Regions from separate parts of the Salinicola sp. LHM genome, predicted to be linked through region 1. Evidence: predicted binding sites of a transcription regulator. Region 1 holds the regulator's gene; each other region holds the start of a gene.
The links. Region 1 encodes FNR, which switches genes on or off when oxygen is low (the NO sensors DNR and NnrR bind a similar motif). Its sites were predicted from a motif close to TTGATNTANATCAA; they were not measured.
Positions count from the first base shown of each region.

Region 1 (3,276 bases):
CGACAGCGAGAAATCGACCTCGCCGCGCACGCCTTCGATCGCATAGTGGGCGGACGGATAGCTGAGCAGAAACAGGCAGGCCACGGCCACGCCGAACGTCCAGTACATCACCCGCCGCGCACCGATCCGATCGGCCAGCCAGCCGCCGAGGATGCGAAACAGCGAGGCCGGCACCGAGAACAGCGCGGCAACGACCCCCGCCGTGGTCAGGCTCAGGCCGTAGACGTTCATCAGATACAGCGGCAGCCACAATGCCAGCGCGACAAAGCCGCCGAAGGTGCAGAAGTAGTACAGCGAGAAGCGCCATACGCGCAGCTCGGCCAGGGGCGCAAGCTGATCGCACAGCGGCACCCGCTGCCGTGCCCGTTCGTCGCGCAGCGGATCGTTCTTGGCCAGCATGATGAAGGCCACGCCCATGGCGGCCAGCACCGTGGCGTAGATCAGTGCCGTCGTCTGCCAGCCCAGCGCGACGAGCAAAAACGGTGCGACGAAGTTGGTCACCGCCGCACCGACGTTGCCGGCGCCGAAGATACCCAGTGCCGTGCCTTGCTGCGCGGCGGGAAACCACGCCGATACATAGGCCACGCCGACGATGAACGAACCGCCGGCCAGCCCCACCCCCAGCGCTGCCAGCAACAGCATGGCGTAGCTGGAAGTAAAGGTAAGCAGGTAGACGCAGGCGGCGGAGGTCAGCATCACCAGTCCAAACACCCAGCGCCCGCCGAAGCGGTCGGTCCAGATACCGAGCAGCAACCGGCTGATCGAACCGGTCAGCACCGGCGTTGCCATCAACAGGCCCAGTTGCGTGTCGGACAACCCCAGCTCCTGCTTGATACGCAGGCCAATGATCGAGAAGATTGTCCACACCGCGAAGCACAGCGTGAAGGCCAGGGTCGAGAGCCCCAGCGCGCGCTGTCGGTCACGGTGGGGCAATGCCACGGAAGTCATCACGATAGTTCCCCTTATGCCAAGCGAGGCTGACAGGGACTACTTTCTCGTCTGAGGACGGCGGCCTTTTTGACTCAGGTCAATTTTTGTAAAAATACTTTACGTTGGTAAACGTAGGGCCAGGGCTAGCCATAAGATCTAGAAGATACCGACGAACAGCGACGGTCAGTAAAGCGGTTGACACGCTACGCTGGCAGGCCTCGTCATATCGGCCGCAGAAGCAGGCATGTTATGCTGCGTTTCCTTACTGCCGCCACGCCATGCTGATCCGCGAATCGTCTCCGGGAGTCATGTCATGCCCATTCCCAGCATCGGATCGAAATACACCCGCTTCCATCGTACCTGCTGCCAGACCTGCAGCTTGAGCGCACTGTGTTTACCGCTGGCGCTGGATGTCCAGGACATGGACCAGTTCAACGCCATCATTCGCCGCCGCGCGCCGCTCAAGAAGGGCGAAGCGCTATTCTGCCAAGGCAGTTCCTTTTCCAGCGTGTTTGCCGTTCGCTCCGGTAGCCTCAAGCAGGTGACGCTCGATCAGAATGGCGAAGAGCAGGTCACCCATTTCTACCTGCCCAGTGAGTTGGTCGGCCTCGACAGCATCAATGAACAGCGGCATCCGGGCTATGTTATCGCGCTCGAGAGAACATCGGTGTGCGAGATCCCCTTCGATCATCTCGATAGCCTTGCCGAACACATCCCGCAGCTTCGCCTGCAGCTGTTACGCAGCATGAGCAAGGAGATGAGCGATGATCGCCGCATGATGCGTCTTTTATCGCGCAAAATCGCCGATGAACGCCTGGCAAGCTTCTTCATCAATCTCGCCATGCGCTTTCAACGCTGCGGCTATTCACCGTACAGCTTCCGCCTGCCGATGACGCGTACCGATATCGGCAACTACCTCGGTCTTGCCGTGGAAACCGTCAGCCGCATCCTGGGTCGCTTCCAGCAGCAGCAACTGATGGCGATCCAGGGCCGCGAGATACATATTCTCGATCTCGAAGCACTCAACACCCTTGCCGAAACGCAGGGGTGTCAACTCGATCAGGTCCGCACGCAGGCAAGCCTTGACGCCTCGGTATCAAGCCTTGACGCCTCGGTATGAAGAAACGTTGCATCGACATGACCGAAACGGAGTCCGTTCGCGAGCAACTGCCGCCTCTCAAACGCGCCGGTAGATGAGATCCCAGACGCCGTGACCCAGGCGCTCGCCGCGCTGTTCGAACTTGGTCAGCGGGCGGAAATCGGGGCGTTCGACGAACGGCGCCGTCTCGGCCGGCGCGGTGTTGACGAATCCCGGCGCCTCGGCTATCACCTCCGCCATGAACTCGGCGTAGGCCTGCCAGTCGGTCGCCATGTGCAGCTTGCCGCCCGGCTCGAGGCGGGAACGCACCAGCTCGACGAACGGCAACTGCACGATACGCCGCTTGTGATGTTTCTTCTTGGGCCACGGGTCGGGGAAGAAGAGCTGCAGCGTGTCGATGCTCGCTTCCGGCAGGCAGTCCGCCAGCACAGCGAGCGCGTCCTCGCGATAGACGCGGAGGTTGGTGAGCCCGCGCTTGTCGGCCTCGTCGAGCAGCTTGCCCACGCCGGGCGCGTGGACCTCGATGCCGATGAAGTCCGTCTCGGGATGCGTCTCGGCCTGCTCGACCAGCGACTTGCCCATGCCGAAGCCGATCTCCACCACGCAGGGCGCCTTGCGGCCGAACAGCTGCTCGAGATTCTGGCGGCCGTCGGCCAGCGTCAGCCCCCACTTGGGCCAGATCTCCTTCAGGCCACGCTCCTGCGCCGCCGTCATGCGTCCGGCGCGCAGCACGTAACTCTTGATGCCACGGCGCACGGGCGCCTCTTCGGCGGGGGATTGGGTATCGGGCGTCGTCTTGTCAGTCATGCGGAGGAGTCAACAGGGCAAGTAAAGGGAATGGCCGCTGGCTGGCAGCGGCCCTACGGGAGTCGACCGGAAGGCTCAGGCGTTGATCCGCCCGGCGAACGGCGAAGAAGGGCTGGCGCTCTGGCGGCGCGGCATGCGTTCGGCGAGAAACGCTTCGCGCCCGGCTTCGATCGCCTTGCGCATGGCGTGAGCCATCATCACCGGATGTTTGGCGTGGGCGATGGCGGAGTTCATCAGCACGCCATCGCAGCCCATCTCCATCGCCAGCGCCGCGTCGGAAGCCGTGCCGATGCCGGCATCGACCAGCACCGGCACCTCAGCGTGCTCGATGATGAGTGCCAGCGTCGCCGGATTGAGCAGGCCGTTGCCGGAGCCGATCAGCGACCCCAGCGGCATCACCGCGCAGCAGCCGCGCTTCTCCAGTTCCTTGGCCACGATCG
Region 1 covers NZ_CP140261.1:3,926,704-3,929,979, forward strand. Annotated here, with positions in the region: gene R5R73_RS17875 (MFS transporter) at 1-948, opposite strand, end outside; gene fnr (fumarate/nitrate reduction transcriptional regulator Fnr) at 1,244-2,050, shown strand; gene trmB (tRNA (guanosine(46)-N7)-methyltransferase TrmB) at 2,108-2,836, opposite strand; gene R5R73_RS17890 (thiazole synthase) at 2,912-3,276, opposite strand, start outside.

Region 2 (3,276 bases), 1.4 Mb from region 1:
TCAGCTCCTGGAGGGCCGTACGCTTGCCGTAACGCAGGCTGACCCCCGACAGCGTCGCGACCGCGTCGGCGCTCATCGGGAGACGTTCACGCGCAGTGCTTCCGGCCATTCGGCAGCCGGATCCAGCTTCAGGTAGGCTTCGCCGGGCAACCCTGTCTTCACTTGGCGGATGTGCTCGCGCAGTAGATCGGCGTCGATACGGGCGCGGATGCGAAACATCAGCTTTTCCCGTTCGCTTTCGGTCTCCACCGTCTTGGGGGTGAACTGCGCTTCGCTGGAGACGAAGCTGATCCGGGCCGGCAGCACGTAGTTGGGCAGCGCATCCAGGATCAGGTGGGCGTCGTCGCCCAGCGCGACCCGCCCGGCCTGGCTGGTAGGCAGGAAGAACGTCATGTAGACGTCGGTCAGGTCGATCAGGTTGAGCACCTTGCCGCCGGCCGCCAGCACTTCGCCGGGCTCGCTCACGCGATACTGCACCCGGGCCAGCCGGTCGGAGCGCAGCAGGCTGTCCTCGATGTCCGACTGGACGCGCTCGACATTGGCCTGGGCGGCGTCGATCGCCGATTGGGCTTCGATCACCTGGGAGCGGGCCGCTGCCACGCTGGCCTGGGCCGCCGCCACCTCCGCCTGGGAGGCCGACAGCGCGGCGCGGGCGCTCTGCATCGTTGCGCGGTCGTCGTCCACTTGCTGATACGAGATCACGTGGCGCTGCAGCAGCGCACTGGAGCGCTCGAAGCGTTTCCGGGCGGCGTCGAGCTCGGCTTCACGCTGATGCACCGTCGCTTCGGCGGCTGCCTGGTGACTCTGGTTCTGGGCCACGCCGGCACGGGCGGTCTGCAAGGCGTTGCGGCTGCGCTGCAGCTCTGCCTCGGCCTGGCGTCGCTCGGCTTCCAGACTTCGCGTATCCATGCGTGCCACTACCTGACCCGGTTCGACGAAGTCGCCTTCGTTGACCAGGATTTCCGCCACCCGCCCGGCGAGCTTGGTGGCGACGTCGATCTCGGTCGCTTCGATGCGGCCGTTACCGCGAGCGAAGGCCTCGCCCAACCCCTCGGGCTGGAGCCAATACCAGAGTGTGACGCCAGCCAGGAGAAGACCGGCGCCGACGACCAGCCAGCGCAGGATGGCAAAGGGGAACGAACGTTTCATGCGCCTGCGTGTGGCTGTCCATGAACGCTGATCACCGTGCATCCGGCGACATGGCTGACCTTGTGCGAAACGCTGCCGACCAGTAGGCCTTTGATGTCACTGAGCCCGCGGCTGCCCATGACGATGGCGTCGACGCCGAGTCGTCTGGCTTCCTCGATAATGGTTCCCGCCGGAGAGCCCAGACGCAGCAGGGTCTGTACGCCGTCTTTCGGCGCGCCGTCCGGCATTAGCGCCATGGTGCGGTCGAGAATGTCGCGTCCTTCCTTTTCGGCGTTATCGTTGACGGCTTCTCGCACGATCTGCTGCACCCGGTAGTCGCCGCCGTATTGCATCGGCGCAAAGGGCTCGATCACGGTCAACAGGTGGATCGTGCACTGGCCGGGTTCGGCCAGTCGACAGGCGACTCGTAGCGCAGCCTGGGCGTAGTCGGAACCATCGACGGGGACCAGCAGTGACCTGAACATGGCTTGCACCTCGCGGTTGGCAACGGGATGTCGACTGTGTGTAGCGAGGTTATCGGGCTGGTCGGCGAGCAGATTTGACCGGCATCAAGAAAGCATCGAATGGCCGGGGATAGGCTGAGCGGCAATGATCGCACCCGCGCGATCATGCCTGAATCCCGGGTATCCGACCCGAGGGTCGGCCCTTCGGGAGATGCAGCGATGGAGCCCAGACAGTGGCATACCCTGGCCACGGACAGGGTGCTGAGCGAGCTGGATTCGGCGATGACCGGCTTGAGCAGCGATCAGGCCGGTATCCGCCTGCGCAGCGGCGGGGCAAACCGGCTGCCGGCGCCGCCGAAGCGCAGTCTGACCAGGCTGTTCCTGTCCCAGTTCCACAACGTGCTGATCTACGTGCTGCTGGGATCGGCGCTGATCACGACACTGCTCGGTCATGTCGTGGATACCGCGGTCATCCTGGCCGTCGTCGTCATCAATGCCGTCATCGGCCTGATTCAGGAGCATCGTGCCGAGCGGGCGCTGGCCGCCATCCAGGAACTGCTGGCACCGTACGCGACGGTGCTGCGCGACGGCGGGCGATGCCGGGTGAACGTCGAGACCCTGGTGCCCGGAGACATCGTGCTGCTGGAAGCCGGGGATCGGATCCCTGCCGATCTGCGACTGCTGCAAAGTCATGGGCTGAGCATTCAGGAATCGGTGCTCACCGGCGAATCGACGGCAGTGGAAAAGCACACCGATCCGGTTTCCGCGTGGGCGGAGCTGGCCGAACGCGGCTGCATGGCCTTCGGCGGCACGCTGGTGGTCGGCGGTCAGGGGCTGGGCGTCGTGGTGGCGACGGGTATCGCCACCGAGATGGGCCGGATCAGCCGGCTGCTGGCCCATGTCACGCCCAGGACCACGCCGCTGGTCAGGCAGATGAATAGCTTTGCCCGCTGGCTGACGCTGATCATTCTGGTGCTGGCGGCTGCCGTGATGGCGCTGGGCCATTTCCTCTGGGATTACCCCTTCGGCGAGCTGTTCACCGCTGTCGTGGGGCTGTCGGTGGCGGCGATTCCGGAAGGGCTGCCGGCGGTACTGACCATCACGCTGGCGCTGGGAGCCCAGGCGATGGCGCGGCGCAACGCCCTGATACGTCATCTGCCGGCGATCGAGACGCTGAGCAGTGTCTCCGTCATCTGCACGGACAAGACCGGCACGCTGACGCGCAACGAAATGGTGGCCACCGAACTGGTGACCGTGGACGAGCGCTTCACCATCGACGGCGTAGGGTATGGGCCGGATGGCGCGATCCGGGGGGCTGCGCCGATGGATCTCCGGGCCAGCCTGCGGCTGCAGGAACTGGCGTGGGTCGCGGTGCTGTGCAATGACGCCGCGCTGCAGCACAGCGACGGTATCTGGCGGGTCGAGGGCGATCCGATGGAGGGCGCACTGCTGACCCTGGCCGCGCGAATGGGGATGAGCCGCCCCGAAGCCCATCGCTGCTGGGTACGCACCGATGTATTGCCATTCGATGCCGAACACCGCTACATGGCGACCTTGCATCACGATCATGAGCGTCACGCCCGCCTGTTCATCAAGGGCGCCCCGGAGCGGGTGCTGGCGATGTGCAGTCGAGTTCGCACCGCCGATGGCGGGGAGACGATACTGGACCACGCCTGGTGGCACG
Region 2 covers NZ_CP140261.1:2,556,401-2,559,676, reverse strand. Annotated here, with positions in the region: gene rbbA (ribosome-associated ATPase/putative transporter RbbA) at 1-109, opposite strand, end outside; gene R5R73_RS11725 (HlyD family secretion protein) at 73-1,149, opposite strand; gene R5R73_RS11720 (universal stress protein) at 1,146-1,613, opposite strand; gene R5R73_RS11715 (HAD-IC family P-type ATPase) at 1,812-3,276, shown strand, end outside.
Region 2: the regulator FNR is predicted to act here: its motif matches at 1,688-1,701, upstream of R5R73_RS11715 (HAD-IC family P-type ATPase).

Region 3 (3,276 bases), 1.8 Mb from region 1:
GCGAGCGCCGATCTGCAGCGGCACGACCAGATTCATCAAACCGATGACCATGGGCATGGCGACGAAGAAGATCATGATGACACCGTGGGCGGTGAAGATCTGATCGTAGTGTTCGGGAGGCAGATAGCCCTCGGCGCCACCGGCAGCAATGGCTTGCTGCGTTCGCATCATGATCGCATCGGCGAAACCGCGGATGAGCATGACCAGGGCCACGAGAAAGTACATCACACCGATTTTCTTGTGATCGATGGACGTTATCCAATCGGTCCAGAGATAGCCCCACTTGCCATAGTAGGTGATCAGACCGAGGATGATGGCACCGATGATGCCGATGGCCGCCGCGGTGACCATGATGATGGGTTGCTCGAATGGAATCGAATCTAAACTGAGTTTTCCGAACATGACGTTACTCCGCTGCCTGCGCACTCATGGGCATTGAAGACTCCCGTGCTTCGTTGTGCTCGCCACGGCTATCAGTACCATCATCAGTACCATCAGAGCCCGCTTTGTAGCTATTGATCAGATCGCCATAGAAATCTGGCGAGACCTGCGAGAAGTATTCCACCGGATTGGCAACCGAAGGCTTCGCGATCTGGTCGTAGTCTTCCGGGAACATCATGGTTTCCGGCGACTGCTTGACCTTGTCGACCCATGCCTGGAAATCCGCATCCGACGTCACGCGCGCGTCGAACAACATTTCCGAGTAACCTTCACCACTGTAGTTGGTCGAACGACCACGAAAGGTGCCAATTTCATTACCTATCAGATAAACGTCGTTGTCCATACCGGCCATGGCGTAGATCTGGCTACCGAGGGTGGGAATCATGAATGAATTCATGACCGTACCCGAGGTCACACGAAAATGGACTGGTTTATCGACGGGAATCGCGATCTCGTTGACCGTCGCGATGCCTTCGTCCGGGTAGATGAACAGCCACTTCCAATCGAGTGAAATTGCATCGATCGTCATGGTTTCATCTTCACTGCCTTCACTGGCGAGAGGTTTGCTTGGATCAAAATAGTGCGACGTCTGCCATGTCAGAATGGCTAGGAAAAAGATGATGACGCACGGAATGGCCCAAACGAAGACCTCGATGATGTTCGAGTGCTCCCAGTTTGGCGTGTACTTGGCCGCGAGATTGGTTCCGCGATATTTCCAAGCAAACAGAATAGTCATCACGATGACCGGAATGACCACGATCAGCATCAAACCGAAGGCCGTGATGATCAGCGATTTCAGACCCTGACCAATCTCGCCGGTCGGATCCATCAGCGCTGAGCCACAGCCACTCAACAATAATGGCGCGGTTAACCACGTCATCACACTCAAATACTTGAGGGAGTTCCTTTTTCTCATCTCACGACCCCAGTGGAGGAAAGCTTTTCGGCCCTGCAACAATCGGTTAGCGGCCTGCATCATACGCCGCTAGCCAGGGCTGACAACTCTGACACGACGCGCAATGGCGTACCGAAGCATCGGACGTCGCCAACGAAGTAGGGATTTCGCGGTCGCCATTGTACCGAAAAAATGACTTTTGATCAGACGCTGGCGGGAAACTCCGCGTCAGTGTGGCGATATGTCGCAGACTGACGCGGCCCATTTCTCGATGTCACATCAGCGTAGCGCAACCTCGGGGTAAACCGAGCAGTATTTCGAAATCCCGAGCGATAAACATATCGGCATGTATGATGGATGATTCGGATCATGGCATCTCCATGAGTTCGCATAATATATATTATGTTAAATAGGCTGTGTACGTATTGTCTTGCATGCACCGGCATGTCGAATCCCTGGATGACGATCCACCCCATCCGGGTGAATTCTTGTCCGGTGGTTCCTTCCAGCGCTAACGCGTAGAATGTGGCCCTCTCGATGCTTACCGGGAAGTTCGATGCTCGATTCGGATGTGCTGCTCAAACAGGCAGATCAACAGTGTCAGGAACGCGGCGTACGCTTTACGCCGATCCGCCGTCGCGTACTGGAAATGATCTCCAGTACGCCAGGTGGTCTCAAGGCCTACGATCTGCTGGATCGTCTGTCGGACGAACATGCGTCCGCGAGACCGCCGACGGTCTATCGGGCACTGGATTTCCTGATCGAGCAAGGTTTGGTCCATCGCATCGAATCGCTCAATGCCTACATTGCCTGCCCGTGCCCCGAACACGTCCACCGATTCCAGTTGCTGATCTGCCGTCACTGCGGACGTGTCGAGGAACTGCATCAGGAAGCCGTCGGTGAAATGCTGGCATCCACGGCACGGGAACGCGGGTTCACGATCCAGCGCCAGACCATCGAGCTGCTCGGCGCCTGCGACGCCTGTCTCGAAAAGGCCTGATCACGCTAAGCTCATCTCCAGCTCGACGGAACTCTCATGTCCGGTTTCTTTCACGATCTCGAACAATTACCTACCAATACCTCGGTGGCGCTATCCGATTTGCTATCGGCCGCCAAATGGAATGCTGACGGTTTGATACCCGCCATTGCGCAGCAGCATGATAGCGGCGAGGTACTGATGATGGCCTGGATGAATCGCGCATCTCTGGAAGAGACGCTGTCGACGGGTCGAGTCTGTTACTGGTCTCGCTCGAGACAGGCCTTCTGGCGCAAAGGCGAAACCTCGGGCCAGCAGCAGCATCTCGTCGAGGCCCGATTCGATTGTGACGGCGACACCCTGCTCCTCAAAGTCGACCAATCCGGTCCCGCTTGCCATACCGGTCGCCGTAGCTGCTTCTACCTTCGACTCACGCCGACGGCCGGGGAAATCGATAGCGACCCGTTGATGTCAAAGGAAGAACTCTACGGCGGAAAGCGCTGAGGCGTGACGTGATCGCCAAGCTCGCCACCTGGCTGATGACCGCCGTCATCCAGGGCTACCGCTACGGCATCAGCCCCCTGCTCGGCCCGCGCTGCCGATTCTGGCCGACCTGTTCCAGCTATGCGCTGGAAGCCATTCGCCTTCATGGCCCGTGGCGTGGAGGCTGGCTGAGTTTGCGACGCCTGTCGAAATGCCACCCCTTCCATGCCGGCGGCGTCGATCCGGTGCCGGAACCTCGGCAGAAATCCTGCCACTGCCGGCCGGACAACGGCGCCGGTGCCGGTGCCGGCGACGAAAAGCGAGACGGTGACGAGCCGGGCGGTCAGTGAATCTATTGGTGGGCCTGGGCTTCACGAGCGATGGCGTAGATCCGCTCGATCATGGCATGCAAGCCGTTACTGCGTGTCGGAGACAGATGCTTGTCCAGCCCCAGCTCAGTGAGAAATTGAGGCTCACCCTC
Region 3 covers NZ_CP140261.1:2,166,527-2,169,802, forward strand. Annotated here, with positions in the region: gene cyoB (cytochrome o ubiquinol oxidase subunit I) at 1-402, opposite strand, end outside; gene cyoA (ubiquinol oxidase subunit II) at 407-1,420, opposite strand; gene R5R73_RS10010 (transcriptional repressor) at 1,893-2,336, shown strand; gene hisI (phosphoribosyl-AMP cyclohydrolase) at 2,373-2,816, shown strand; gene yidD (membrane protein insertion efficiency factor YidD) at 2,852-3,145, shown strand; gene R5R73_RS10025 (SufE family protein) at 3,148-3,276, opposite strand, start outside.
Region 3: the regulator FNR is predicted to act here: its motif matches at 1,694-1,707, upstream of cyoA (ubiquinol oxidase subunit II).